One region of the Polaribacter sp. PL03 genome, then DNA from elsewhere that is predicted to be linked to it. Evidence: riboswitches for the same ligand, from Rfam matches in the RefSeq annotation. Region 1 holds a riboswitch; the other holds the start of a gene.
What was found. A riboswitch is a leader RNA that binds a small molecule or an ion and turns the genes downstream of it on or off. The one in region 1 is predicted to bind thiamine pyrophosphate.

Region 1 (7,423 bases):
AGTTAAATATTCGGTATCAACAATTACCATTTCCGGGTTTGCAAATAAACCAATTTGGTTTTTTAATACACCTAAATCAACTCCGGTTTTTCCACCAACAGAAGCATCTACCATAGATAATAAAGTAGTTGGTATATTTACAAAATCTATTCCACGTTTAAAGCAAGAAGCTACAAAACCACCTAAATCTGTAATAACACCACCACCTAAAGTAATTACTAAACTTTTTCTATCACCACCTAATTCTGTAATTGCATTCCAAACTCCAATACAAGTTTCTAAGTTCTTATTTATTTCTCCAGAATCAATTTCTATTACTTCAATTCTCTTATCTGTTTCTAAATTCGGTATAAATTTAGGATAACAAAGGTCAAAAGTATTCTCATCTACTAAAATGAAGATGGTAGAATAGTTGTTTGTAGAAATTAAATTAGATAACTCTTTATATCCTTTGTCTTGAAAATGAACAGGATAACTAACTGCTTTTATAGAATTCATTGGTAAATTATTAAGTGTGCAAATTAAAAATAAAATATTCAAATATTACTATTCTATCATTATATTTGTTTTTACTAAAATGATATTGAATGAAACTTTTTGACGATACTTCTGTAGCTTTTTCCTTAAAAACTGATTCGCAGCTAGAAAGAGCTTATTTTTTGTTTAGAATGATACAAAGCCAACCAATGGTAAGAATTGGTAGCGCTGTTACTAATTTTGCCTTAAAGGCACATTTGCCAATAGAAGGTTTAATTAGGTCTACAGTTTTCGATCATTTTTGTGGTGGTGTAACAGAAGAAGACTGTATGCCAATTATAGACAATATGTATAACAATGGTAATGTGCATAGCGTTTTAGATTATTCTGTAGAAGGGCAAGATAAAGAAGTAAGTTTCGATGGTGCTTTAGAAAAAATACTAAAGATTGTTAATTTCTGTGAAGAAAAGAAATCGATTCCGTTTGCTGTTTTTAAACCAACAGGCTTTGGTCGTTTTGCACTATATGATAAAATTTCTGAAGGAAAAGAATTATCTAAAGATGAAACAGAAGAATGGGCTAGAGTTGTAGCTCGTTATCATAAAGTATGTAAAGTAGCGGTAGAAAAAAATGTTCCTTTATTAATTGATGCTGAAGAAAGTTGGATGCAAAAAGCTGCAGATGACTTAATCGAAGAGTTAATGGAAACGTACAACAAAGACAAGGCAATTGTTTTTAATACGTTGCAGATGTATAGACACGATAGGTTCGATTATTTAAAAGAATTACATTTAAAAGCGAAGCAAAAAAACTTTTATATTGGTTTAAAAGTTGTTCGTGGTGCTTATATGGAAAAAGAAAGAGCAAGAGCAGAAGCAAAAGGATATCCATCTCCAATTTGTGAAAACAAAGAAGCAACAGATATCAATTACGACAAAGCAATTGAGTATATGATGGAACATCCTAAAATGGCTTTATTTGCGGGGACACATAATGAAGATAGTTCTTATTTAGTGATGGATTTAGCTAAAAAATACAACATTAAAGAAAATGATGAAAGACTTTGGTTTGGACAGTTATTTGGTATGAGTGATCATATAAGTTATAATTTAGCAAATAAAAATTATAATGTAGCAAAATACCTTCCTTTTGGCCCTGTAAGAGATGTTATGCCTTATTTAATAAGAAGAGCAGAAGAAAATACTTCGGTTTCAGGACAAACTAGTAGAGAGTTAAATTTATTAAAAACAGAACGAAAACGTAGAAAACTATAATGCAAACAAGAGATGAATTAAAACAATTGCTTTATAGAAATAAGTTAAGATTGCATCAAGAATTGTTGCAAAGTAAAGAAGCAATGCATCTTATTAGAAAATCTACACATTCGCAATTAACAGAAGAAGAGAAACAAAAAATTAAAATTCAATTGCTAGATATTTGTAAAGCAATACCAGCATTTACAGTTTTTATGTTACCAGGAGGTGCGTTATTATTACCGCTTTTAATTAAACTAATTCCAGATATTTTACCATCTGCATTTAGAAATGACTTACCAAACGATAAAAAATAAGGACTTAAAATTCTTTTAAATTAAAGTGCTTAAAACTTTATTTATCAAAAAATAATACAATACATTTGTAGGGTAAACTTTAGGAGTAGCTATTAAATTAGTTTGAGAAAAATCCTTAGAACCTGATTTGGTTAATACCAACGTAGGAAAAAGTTGCTTAGATTTAGTTGTACACAACTACCTCTCTACGGTTTACAGTAAATATTTAAAAAATATGATTACTATAAAAGTAAACCAAGAGAAACATCAATTTTCAGAAATTTTAGCGGTTGAACAATTAATTCGTTTTTTAGAAATAAAAACGAACGGAATTGCTGTTGCTATAAACGGTAGTGTCGTTAAAAAAAACGATTGGTCTTTACGGTTACTTCAAAATAGTGATGAAGTTTTAATTATTAAATCCACTCAAGGAGGTTAGTAATTAGACTATTAAAAAACAAACTATTTAATTGATCTAACTAAAATTTATGAAGAGCAAAGACACCGCACCAAAGCAAGACGGAATTACAAGACATCCGTTTCCTAATTCTACAAAAGTGTATGTATCAGGTAAAATTCACCCACAAATTAAAGTGGCAATGCGAGAAATTGCATTAAGTGATACTACAGATTCATTAACAAAAAAGAAAACACCAAACGAACCTGTAACGGTGTATGATACCTCTGGACCTTATACAGACCCAAACAAAGAAATTAATATTCATGCCGGGATAGAAAGAATTCGTGAACAATGGATTTTAGACCGAAAAAACGTAGAACAATTAGATGGCTTTTCTTCGGAATATTGCAACGAGCGTTTAAACGACAAAAGTTTAGATCACATGCGTTTTGCCTTACTAAAGAAGCCATTGCGTGCTAAAAAAGGACAAAACGTTACCCAATTGCATTATGCAAAACAAGGTATGATTACGCCAGAAATGGAATACATCGCTATTCGAGAAAACCAAAGAATCGATGAAATGACAGAGATTAGAAAGCAGCACAAAGGCGAACACTTTGGTGCTTCTATTCCAGATAAAATTACGCCAGAATTTGTGCGAAGTGAAGTAGCAAGAGGACGTGCTGTAATTCCTTCAAACATCAACCATCCAGAAGCAGAACCTATGATTTTAGGTAGAAACTTCTTAGTAAAAATTAACGCAAACATTGGTAATTCTGCTGTAACATCTTCTATAGAAGAAGAAGTAGAAAAAGCTGTTTGGGCGTGTCGTTGGGGTGCAGATAATATTATGGATTTATCTACCGGAGAAAATATTCACGAAACCAGAGAATGGATTGTTCGTAATTCTCCAGTGCCAATTGGTACGGTGCCAATTTACCAAGCTTTAGAAAAAGTAAACGGAGTTGCAGAAGATTTAACTTGGGAGATTTTTAAAGATACTTTAATAGAACAAGCAGAGCAAGGAGTCGATTATTTTACCATTCACGCAGGTGTTTTGTTGCGTTACGTACCAATGACTGCAAAACGTGTTACAGGTATTGTGTCTCGTGGTGGTTCTATTATGGCAAAATGGTGTTTAGCGCATCATAAAGAGAGTTTTTTATACACACATTTCGAAGATATTTGTGAGATTTTAAAACAATACGATGTTGCTTTTTCATTAGGAGATGGTTTGCGTCCGGGGTCTGTGGCTGATGCTAATGATGAAGCTCAGTTTGCTGAATTAGAAACTTTGGGCGAGTTAACTCAGATTGCTCGTAAGCACGAAGTTCAGTGTTTTATAGAAGGTCCAGGTCACGTGCCAATGCACATGATTAAAGAAAATATGGAGAAGCAAATTGATGTTTGCGACGAAGCTCCTTTTTATACATTAGGTCCTTTAACCACAGACATTGCCCCAGGTTACGATCATATTACATCAGGAATCGGAGCCGCTATGATTGGTTGGTTTGGTTGCGCTATGTTGTGTTATGTAACGCCAAAAGAGCACTTAGGTTTACCAAATAAAGAAGACGTTCGTGTGGGAGTTGTAACCTACAAATTGGCTGCCCATGCTGCCGATTTAGCAAAAGGACACCCAGGTTCTCAGCACCGAGATAACGCCTTAAGTATGGCGCGTTTTGAGTTCCGTTGGAATGATCAATTCAATTTAGGACTCGATCCTGAGCGTGCTCTAGAATATCACGATGAAACCTTGCCTGCCGATGGCGCAAAGGTGGCGCATTTCTGTTCTATGTGCGGACCAAAATTCTGTTCTATGAAAATTTCTCAAGAAGTGAGAGACTTTGCAGCCGAAAACGACATTGTAGATAATGAAGTGATTGCAAAAGGAATGCAAGAAAAATCGAAAGAATTTAAAGAAAAAGGATCAGAAGTGTATTTGTAAAATAATAAGGAAGTTCCCACGCTAAAAAAAGCGTGGGCGGGCTTTCCGTTATATCTTTTGCCGAAAAAGCAAAAGGATGCCACTTCAATCCCTAACTCAAAAAAATATAGTACCATGATAATTCTTATTGCTCCAGAAAACGATATTCCAAATGAAATAGAAGTCCTAAACCAATTATTTAGAGAAGGTTTAATGGTATATCATTTTAGAAAACCAGATAAAAATTACCAAGAACACGTTGCGTATTTAAATCAGATAGAAAAAGAATTTCATAATAGAATTGTAGTGCATTATCATCATGAGTTGATTAACGAGTTCAACTTAAAAGGAATTCATTTTCAAGAACAAAAAAGAATAGATTGTATCGATAATCCGAGTGAATATTTTAAAAACTTAAACATGTATGGTAAAACAATTAGCTCTTCTTTTCATGAACCAAAAGTTTTAAAAGATTGTTATTTCGAATTCGATTACCATTTATTAAGTCCTGTTTTTTCTTCAATTTCTAAAAAAGGATATGAAGGCAAAGGTTTTGATGTGAATCATATTAATAAAACCATTATTGGAATGGGCGGAATTAATACAGATACCATAGCACAAACCATACAATTAGGTTTTAAAGGAATTGGAGTTTTAGGAGGCGTTTGGAATGCCGAAAATCCGGTAGAAAGTTTTATCAATATAAAAGGTGCTTATCAAGCATGTACAGCAAATTAATACGATTATCATGTTAATTTGAGGTATCAGATAAAAAAATATCAAACGGAAATAATGACGTGCAGTTTTGTCATTTCGACCAAAGGGAGAAATTACATAATATTGCTCAATTTTACGTTCTTCTCTTTATGAGACTTCTCTCAAAAGGTCGAAGTGACAGGTTTGTGGAGTTTTTTTGTAATTTGAAATAATAATAAAACTAGTTGATTTGTAATTTCTTGTAGGAAAACGTCAATGGTAGCTAAGTTGAGAACAACGTAAGTTAAGAGTCATTTAGATTGAAGAGAGGGAAAGGTTATTAAGTATAAGATTGCCACGTCCTTCGTCCTCGCAATGACAGCTAATAAGAATAGAAGTTTGTTTTTATGATTAAAATGTATTGAGAATAAATAAGTCTGTTGCAAATAATAATTAACCACAAAAATGAGAACACCTGTCAGTTCGAGTGTTTTTATAAAGTGGTAACGGAATAAAAAAGTATTGAGAACACGTTTTAAGGTACTATTTTTTTACGCATACCAATTAACTACAAAAATGAGAACACCTGTCAGTTCGAGTGTTTTTATGAAGTGGTAACGGAATAAAAAAGTATTGAGAACACATTTTGAGGTACTATTTTTTACGCATACTACTAAATATAACAAAGAGAACACCTGTCAGTTCGAGTGTTTTTATAAAGTGGTAACGGAATAAAAATGTATCGAGAACACGTTTTGAGGTACTAAGTTGTTTTGCGTTAAGGATTGAGCGGTTTGTTTGAGCTCTTTTTGTGAATTTTTCTTTCACAAAAAAGCGAGTAGCGAAAGCCTGACCTAAAAGGGAACGCCATAATTAAAGGTATAACAGAAGGAATTATTTAACTCATATTTTAACCACAATAAAGAGAACACCTGTCAGTTCTAGTGTTTTTATGAAGTGATAAGGGAGTAAAAATGTATCGAGAATACATTTATAAGTAATAATTTTTTTACGCATATTAATTAACCACAAAAATGAGAACACCTGTCAGTTCGAGTGTTTTTATGAGGTGGTAACGAAATAAAAAAGTATCGAGAACACATTTGCAATAAACGCATCTATTTTAAGAACTAAAACGAATTAAAAATTTGAGTCAAAAAAATTACATATTAACCATTGCTGGTTTAGATCCATCAAGTGGAGCTGGAATTACATCAGATATTAAAACATTTGAAGTGTATAATCTATACGGATTATCGGTGTGTACTGCTGTTACGGTTCAGAATGATATTGAATTTACAGATTGTATTTGGATCAAGAAAAAAGTAATATTAAGTCAGGTACAACAACTTTTTAAACGCTTCTCTATTCCTGTTGTAAAAATTGGAATCATTAAATCTTGGAAAGTTTTGTTAGAAGTAATTCTTATTTTAAAAAAGTTAAATCCGGATATTAAAATAGTTTTAGATCCTATTTTAAAAGCAAGTGCAGGTTTTACATTTCATACGATACAAGATTTAGAGACTTTTGAAAAAGTATTACAAAATTGCGATTTTATCACGCCAAATTATGATGAAATAAAAGCATTGTTTCCTGATAAAAGCATAGAAGAAACGATTGAATTTATCGCAGAAAGAACAAATATCTACTTAAAAGGCGGACATAGAACGGATAAAAAAGGTTGGGATGAAGTGTATTATAGTAAAATAGTAAAACTGAATATTCCTCCAATCACCATAAAACCCATTTATGAAAAACACGGAAGTGGTTGTGTTTTATCATCCGCTTTAGCGGCAAATTTAGTAAAAGAGATTCCTTTAGAAGACGCTTGTAGAAATACAAAATTGTATACAGAACAGTTTTTAAGTTCTAACGAATCTTTATTAGGAACGCATAATTATCAAAACGAATGATTAGTAAATTACAATATATATCACAAGGTGAAACACCAGAGGCACATTTAGAAAATCTACGGAAAGCGTGTGTTGCTGGAGCAGATTGGGTACAGTTGCGTTTAAAAAAATATGATATTGAAACCATTTTAGAAACGGCTAAAAAAGCAAGAGAAATAACAAATAGTTTTAATGCAAAACTAATTATAAACGATCATTATAAAATTGCAAAAGCTATAAAAGCAGACGGAGTTCATTTAGGTAAAAGTGATGAATGTCCGTTAGTAGTTCGTACGTATTTAGGTAAAATTTTTATAATTGGAGGGACTGCAAATACAGCTGAAGACTGCAAGAGTTTATTGCTTAAGAAAGTAGATTATATTGGTTTGGGACCTTATCAATTTACAGAAACAAAAAAGAATTTAAGTCAGGTTTTGGGAGTTAAAGGATATCAAAAAATATTAGAAGAACTACAAACCGAA
Region 2 (7,423 bases), on a different contig from region 1:
GAACAATAACTACAAAAGATTTAAAAGTCTTATTAGAAAAAGATAGCATTCAATTATTAGACGTTAGAAGTCCTACAGAAGTGAATGAAGGATCAATAAAAACAGCCTTTTTTGCTAATTATTTTGATGCGGATTTTTATAGCAAAGCATCTAAGCAATTAGATAAAACAAAACCTGTTTATTTATACTGTAGAACAGGAAACAGAAGTAGCAAAGCTTCAATAATTTTAAAAGAGAAAGGTTTTAATGTTGTAAATGTCATAGGAGGATATAACCAATGGCAAAACGAAAATTAAATATTATGAAAATAGAAATTGAAATAGAAAACTTAAAATGTGGTGGTTGTGCTGCAACAATAAAAAAAGGATTGTTAAGCTTAGATTCTATAAAAGAAGTTGATGTTAATGTAGATAAATCTATTGTTTCTATAACATCTGAAGTAGATAACTTATTATTAGTAAAAGAAAAACTATCTAAATTAGGCTATCCAGAAGTAGGAGATAAAAATACAATAGTTCACAAAGCAAAATCTTTTGTTAGTTGCGCTGTTGGTAGAATAGATTCATAAATAAAAAAAGCGAGCTTTAAGCTCGCTTTTTTATTTATGATTTTTTTTTAACTTTATAAATAAATTATATTTCTCTATCCTAAGTAAGTTCTTAGCATTTGTGTTTTAGATTTAGACTGTAAACGTAGAATAGCTCTTTGTTTTACTTGTCTAACACGTTCTCGTGTTAAATCGAATTTTTCTCCAATCTCTGTTAAGCTAGATTCTGGTTCATCTCCAATACCATAAAACATTTTTATAACCTTTGCCTCTTTAACAGTAAGCGTATTTAAGGCTCTATCAATTTCAAACTTTAAAGATTGCTTCATTAATTCATTATCAGGCTTTGGCGAATCGTTTCCTTGTAAAACATGATACATGCTAGAGTTTTCTCCTTCTATCAAAGGAGCATCCATAGAAACGTGTCTTCCAGAGTTTTTTAAAGACTGTTCTACTTCAGTCTCAGACATGTCTAATTGCTTAGCAATTTCTTTATTTGTAGGCATACGTTGCTCATCTTGTTCTAAACGAGCGTATATTTTTCTAATTTTATTAATACTTCCTATTTTATTTAAAGGCAAACGTACAATTCTAGACTGTTCTGCAAGTGCAGACATTATAGATTGGCGAATCCACCAAACCGCGTAAGAAATAAACTTAAAACCTCTAGTTTCATCAAAACGTTTTGCAGCTTTTACTAAACCTAAGTTCCCTTCATTAATTAAATCTGATAGCTTTAATCCTTGTCCTTGGTATTGTTTTGCAACAGATACAACAAACCTTAAATTTGCGCTTACAAGTGCATCTAATGCCCTAGTATCTCCTTTTTTTATTTTCAAAGCTAATTCTACTTCTTCATCTGCAGTAATAAGCCCAATTTTACTAATTTCTTGAAAATATTTTTCTAAAGATTTTGCATCACGATTGGTTACTTGTTTTACAATTTTAAGTTGTCTCATATGTGTATTGGGGTTTTAAAGATTAAATGAACGTAGATAGTTCTTAAGAGAAATAAGTTCTAGTAGAACAATGGAAGGCTAAATGAAGTAATGAGAATTAGAAAACAGAAAGAGTGAATTCTCTCAATAGATAAAAATCAATATGATTAATTCTTGTGTTTTTATTTGTGAAGACAGTAGTGTTTCTCATCGATTTTTAATATACGAAAAAACGAGCGATTTTCCAAAGAAAACGCTCGTTTTATTAGTTTATTAACTAAAATCAATCAAAAATGATTAAAAATTGACGGTTTTTTAAAATTTCAATGAAACACCAACTAAGAAGTTTCTTGTTGCTTGTGGGTAATAACCTGCACCATCTACAGTTGTAGTAACGCCTGCATTAGACCAAGTATCATCAAAAGTATAGTAATAGCCTCTGTCTACATATTCTTTATTAAAAATATTATTTACTAAAGCAGAAAATACAATAGATTTAAATATTTTGGTTGGTTTTATTTCATAAACTACGTTAAAGTCAGATGTAAAGAAACTATCTAGAACGTCATTATCTGAAATAGCGCTACTAAAATTACTCATAAATTGTTTACCTACATATTTAGATAAAAATGAGAATTGTAAATTTTCTAATGGTTTATATGTAAAAATATTTCCTACAACAACATCTGGTGAAAAAGACAAATCGGTTTTACCTAAAGCCTGTGGTTCTGCAACACCATCTCTTGTAATAAAGAAGCTTCTATTTTTGTTAGAACTAAAAGCAGCATTTGGTCTAATAGAGAAATAGTCATTTAAACGAATATCTGCATCTATTTCTAAACCTAATCTATAACTACTACCAGAAGTTGCTCTTACTGGCGCACCAACATCATCTAAAGCACCAGTTAAAACTAACTGATTCTTATAATCCATATAATAAATATTGGTATTTAATTTTATGTTTTCAGATTTTAATCTCCAACCAAATTCTAAATCATTTAATGTTTCATGAGTTGTTACTCCGTTTTCAAAATCGTTTCTATTTGGTTCTCTATTAGCAACTGCAAAAGAAGTATATAAGTTATTATTCTTATTAATTTTATAAGTTAACCCAAACTTAGGGTTAAAAAAGCTAAAGTTGGCATCTACATCTATTGCTTTTCTTTTAGATGTTAAACCAGCTGTTTGATAACCAACAAATCGTCCTTGTAAATCTACATAACCAGCTAATTTATCTGAAATATCAAACGTTGCTTTTGCGAATAAAGAGAAATCTGTTTTCTTTGCATCAGAAAAATAATATTGATCTCTAATATTTACATTTGGTGCTAAATCTTCACCCCAAATAATTTCGCCAAAATGTTTACCAGTATAATTAGAGTAAGAAACTCCGGTAATAAGATTTATTTTATCTGTTTTGTAATTTGTATTAAAATTAAAAACATAAAAATCATTTTCTAGCCAACGTCTAACAATTACATCACTACCATCAACAATTAAATTATTAAAGTCTTCAGCATCTTCTTCCTCTTTAAATTGTTCAAAAAAACCAGAACCTTTAGTATAGTTTAAAGCAATATTTGTAGACCAATTATCATTTAACTTTTCGTTCCAATGTAATTGATAATGATTTTGGTTATAATCATCTACTTCGTTTTCATAAGTATAAGGGTTTTGTCTTCTATCTTCCTTTAATTGATCTATTGTTAAACCTTCCCAAGCTTGGTAAGTTTTCTCTTTTCCGCCAAAAGTAATCGCTTTAATAAGCGTATTTTCATCGGTATAACTTCCTTGTAAATAATAAGATTTTAAATCTGCAAAAGCTCTATCTACATAACCATCAGAATAAATATTAGACAAACGTCCTGCTACTTCTATGTGATCGTTAATTTTTCCAGTACTAAATTTTACTGTATGTTTTCTTGTGCCAAAAGACCCAAAAGAATTATTAATTTCTGCAGAAGCATCTTCAGAAACAGCGTCTGTTAAAATATTTAAACTAGCACCAAAAGCACCAGAACCGTTTGTAGATGTACCAACACCACGCTGCAATTGTAAATTCTGAGTAGAAGAAGCAAAATCACCTAAATTAACCCAAAAAGAACCATGACTTTCAGCATCGTTATAAGGAATTCCGTTTACGGTAACATTAATACGTTCGCCATTAGAACCACGAACACTCATATAAGTATAACCAACACCAGTACCAGCATCAGACGAAGAAACTACGTTTGGTAAATAATTTAATAATACAGGTATATCTTGTCCTAAATTACGTTTTGCAATTTCTTTTTTAGATAAATTAGAAAATGTAACAGGCACATCTGCATTTACACGAACAGCAGAAACTAAAACCTCTTCTAAAACAGTAGAGCCAGTTTGTAATTCAATAACATATTCTTCATCTTTAGAAAGTGTAATTTTTTCAGATATAGTAGTGTAACCTATAAAAGAAACTTCAACCGTATAAGATCCTTTTTGTAAGTTAATACTAAAGTTACCATCAAAATTTGTAGATGTTCCTTTTTTAATTTCCTTAACAAAGACAGAAGCTCCAGCTAATGGTTGTTTGTTTTTGTCTACAACTTTTCCAGAAAGAGTATAGGATTGGGCGTTTGCAAGAATACTTACAAATAAGAATAAAAAAATAGTAATTTTTTTCATTTTAAAAATTTAAAACGAATAAAAAGAGGTAATTATTCTTGTATTTTGAATAATTGGTTTCATCATTACAAAGAGTTTACAACAAAGTAATCTCTAAATCCTTGTAAAGATGTTCGATTTCCCTAAACAGCATTATCTGTTCTAGGTTCATTGGGTATGATCTCAGCTTTTTAAAGCACCCCTTTATGAGAACGCAGCAAAATTAAGTTAGATTTCTGACATAGAAAACAACAAACGTCTTTTTTTTAAGAAGCTATTTCCTGCTTTCACTACTCGCTTTTTTTATCCTAAAAAGGACTAAAAAAGAGCTCAAACAAACCGTTCAATCAGGGCTAAACTTGTCTATGTAATTATCTATTTCACTAAAATAAAATTTATTTTAATCTAGTTTTGGCTTTTTTCTAAGTGCTTTTTTTACAGAAGTTCTTTTTTTAGTTTCTACCCTTCTTTTTATAGCACCTTTGCTAGGTTTTGTTTTCCTTCTTATTTTAGGACGAATTAAATTCGTTTTTATCAATGCTAAAAAACGTTTAATAGCAAGTTCTTTATTTCTGTGTTGAGAGCGTGTTTCTTCACAAAAAAGAATGAGCACATTTTCTTTTGTAAGTTTGGATAAAAGTTTTGTTTTTAAAAGTTCTTTTTCATTTTCAGAAACAGCAAGCGAATTCTCTAAATCGAAACTTAATTCAATTTTAGAAGACGTTTTATTTACATGTTGCCCGCCAGCGCCAGAACTTCTGGTTGCTTTAAAATTAAGTTCTCTTATAAGTATTTCTGTATGCATCTTAATTATTTAATAATCATAAGAATTACCAAAATCACCTGTATTTTGATGTAAGAAATGCATGTCTAAGTCTTGTAAAGAATCTGAAAATGAATGTAAATCTTTTTTATTAGCAATAATTTTATTTATGGCTTCCGTAGCGTTTTTTAAACGAGTTTCTTTATCACCTTTTAATAGAATATAAGGTCTTTTATTGTCTATTAAAGATTTTTCGAAAGCATTAAACATTTCTAAACGTTGTCCAGGTCTGTCTCTTAAATCGTCTTCTTCCCAAGGCGTATCAATGTACGTTAACAGATATAAGTCATATTTATTTTTGCTTGCCGCTTCGTTTAGTCTTTCATCAACAAAACCACCATAAAACTCTTCAGAATATACTTTGGTTTCTAATAAATCTGTATCGCAAATTAGAATTTTATCTGCTTTTTTTGCTAAAGAATTTTCTAATTTCATTTGCCCTATTGCAATAGGAAGCAAATCTTCTTTCTCACAAGTTTTACGCTCGTTATTCCATTTATCTTGTAAGTATTCACGGGCAAATTCAGGAGCCCAAACAGTACTGTAATAACGTGCTAAATGACGAGAAAGTGTAGTTTTACCTGAAGATTCTGGCCCAAATAAAACAACTTTTACGATGTTAATTGGGTCTTGTTTAAGTTCTTTTTCCATGCTAAATAGCCAAAAATGGCAATAAAAGTAAATATTAAATATTGAAAACTAGTAAAAGTAAATCCCTTGTAAAAGTATAAAGGAGCAGAAATAATATCTCCAATAATCCAATAAATCCAGTTTTCTATTTTACGTTTTGCCATTAACCACATACCAACAAAGAAAATTGCGGTTGTAATTGTATCTACATAAGCTGTCCAACTTGTCCATTTTTCAAAATAAGTATATACAGCAAAAACAAAAATAAGTGTTGTTAGAAAGATGAGAATACTTTGCTTTTTTTCTTTTAAAGTTGTTCTAGTAATAGGTGTTTCATTTTCTCCATCACTTTTATATGTCCAAATATACCAACCATAAACACTCATTATAAAATAATATGCGTTAATCATCATATCACCTAAAAGTTCCCATTTTACAAGAAGATACACAAAAATAAGAGTGCTTACCATACCAGTAGGAAAAACCCAAATTTTATTTTGCTTAGAATACCAAACAGACAAAAATCCAAATATTACGGCAATAATTTCTAAAACAATATCTATTGTTTCATATGTTTTGTATTGTCCAAAAAGGGAATCAATAATTTCTAACATTTTGTTTTATTTGAATATGTAAATGTAATCTTTTCTGTTTTTATTAGTGAAGGCAAAATTTATAATTCATTTAAAAACTACTTAAAAAACACAACTACTGTCATTTCGACCTTTTTGGAGAAATCCCATAAGATGGTTGGTGCTGTGTTATCCCTGTTATGTGATTCCTCCTATCGTCGAAATGACAAGTTTGTGGTTTTGTGTTTAGTTATCTCGTTATGTGATTTCTCCTATCGTCGAAAAGACAATTGTTGGGGTTTCTTTTTGTTGAGTTTTGCTGCACTCAGTTTTGTCATTTCTACCTTTTGGGAGAAATCCCATAAGGTTTGGTTAGTGTTGCGTTATCCCTGTTATGAGATTTAACCTAGTGTTGAAAAGACAAACAAGAATAAATATTATAGCGTATTATTTTTTAAGTTGATTAAAAAACGTTTCATCATCTTCGAAAGCAGTACCAATAACCACTAAATCTGCGCCAGCATTAAAAGCATTTTCTAATTGAGTTTTAGAACGAATACCGCCACCAACAATTAAAGGAATAGATAAATTATTTTTCACAAGAGTGATAATATTATGGCTGACAACCTCAGTTGCTCCGGAACCGGCTTCTAAGTAAATTAATTTTTTACCAGAAAATTCGCCAGCTAAAGCAGTGTTTAAAATGAGTTCTGTGTTTTCTTGAGCAATTGGTTTTGTGTTGCTTACTTTTTGGGTAGCTGTATCTTTTTTCCCATCAATTAATATATATCCTGTAGAAATAACTTCTAAAGAAGAATTCTTTAAAAACGGAACACTTTTTATTTGCTGTTCAATTAAATACTCTGGGTTTCTACCAGAAAGTAAACTTAAGAATAGAATTCCGTCTGCTTTTTGTGAGATTTGCGAAACATCACCAGGAAAAAGAATAACAGGTAAATGCGTTGTTTTTTTAATTGCGGCAACAACTTTATCTGTTAGATTGTCTTTATCTGTGCTTCCACCAACAAAAATATGAGTAGTTATAGATTGGTGTACTTTTTCAAAAAATACGGAAATATTTTCTAAATTTATTTTTTCAGGATCTATTAGAACTGCAAGTAGTTTTTTGCCCTCTTTTTTTGCAGATAAAATGTTTTGGTAGCTATTCACGATAGCGAAAATAATAAATTACAAGGAGATTTCTATTAAGAATATTTTTTTCTAAAATTCATTGGTGTAAACCCAGTTTTCGATTTAAAAAATCTAGAAA

Region 2: it holds a riboswitch for thiamine pyrophosphate, as region 1 does, so the genes downstream of both, SHK09_RS14325 (TonB-dependent receptor) here and thiS (sulfur carrier protein ThiS) in region 1, are expected to answer to the same signal.

What each region holds. Positions count from the first base shown of each region.
Region 1 covers NZ_JAWZSV010000004.1:510,616-518,038, forward strand. Annotated here, with positions in the region: gene aroB (3-dehydroquinate synthase) at 1-498, opposite strand, end outside; gene SHK09_RS10995 (proline dehydrogenase family protein) at 588-1,751, shown strand; gene SHK09_RS11000 (LETM1 domain-containing protein) at 1,751-2,047, shown strand; TPP riboswitch at 2,119-2,213, shown strand; gene thiS (sulfur carrier protein ThiS) at 2,262-2,465, shown strand; gene thiC (phosphomethylpyrimidine synthase ThiC) at 2,515-4,374, shown strand; gene SHK09_RS11015 (thiamine phosphate synthase) at 4,489-5,091, shown strand; gene SHK09_RS11020 (hydroxymethylpyrimidine/phosphomethylpyrimidine kinase) at 6,198-6,962, shown strand; gene thiE (thiamine phosphate synthase) at 6,959-7,423, shown strand, end outside.
Region 2 covers NZ_JAWZSV010000007.1:113,830-121,252, forward strand. Annotated here, with positions in the region: gene SHK09_RS14310 (rhodanese-like domain-containing protein) at 1-296, shown strand, start outside; gene SHK09_RS14315 (heavy-metal-associated domain-containing protein) at 302-568, shown strand; gene SHK09_RS14320 (RNA polymerase sigma factor RpoD/SigA) at 643-1,506, opposite strand; gene SHK09_RS14325 (TonB-dependent receptor) at 1,801-4,149, opposite strand; TPP riboswitch at 4,252-4,342, opposite strand; gene arfB (alternative ribosome rescue aminoacyl-tRNA hydrolase ArfB) at 4,529-4,933, opposite strand; gene SHK09_RS14335 (ATP-binding protein) at 4,943-5,602, opposite strand; gene pnuC (nicotinamide riboside transporter PnuC) at 5,563-6,195, opposite strand; gene SHK09_RS14345 (geranylgeranylglyceryl/heptaprenylglyceryl phosphate synthase) at 6,601-7,326, opposite strand; gene SHK09_RS14350 (helix-turn-helix domain-containing protein) at 7,359-7,423, opposite strand, start outside.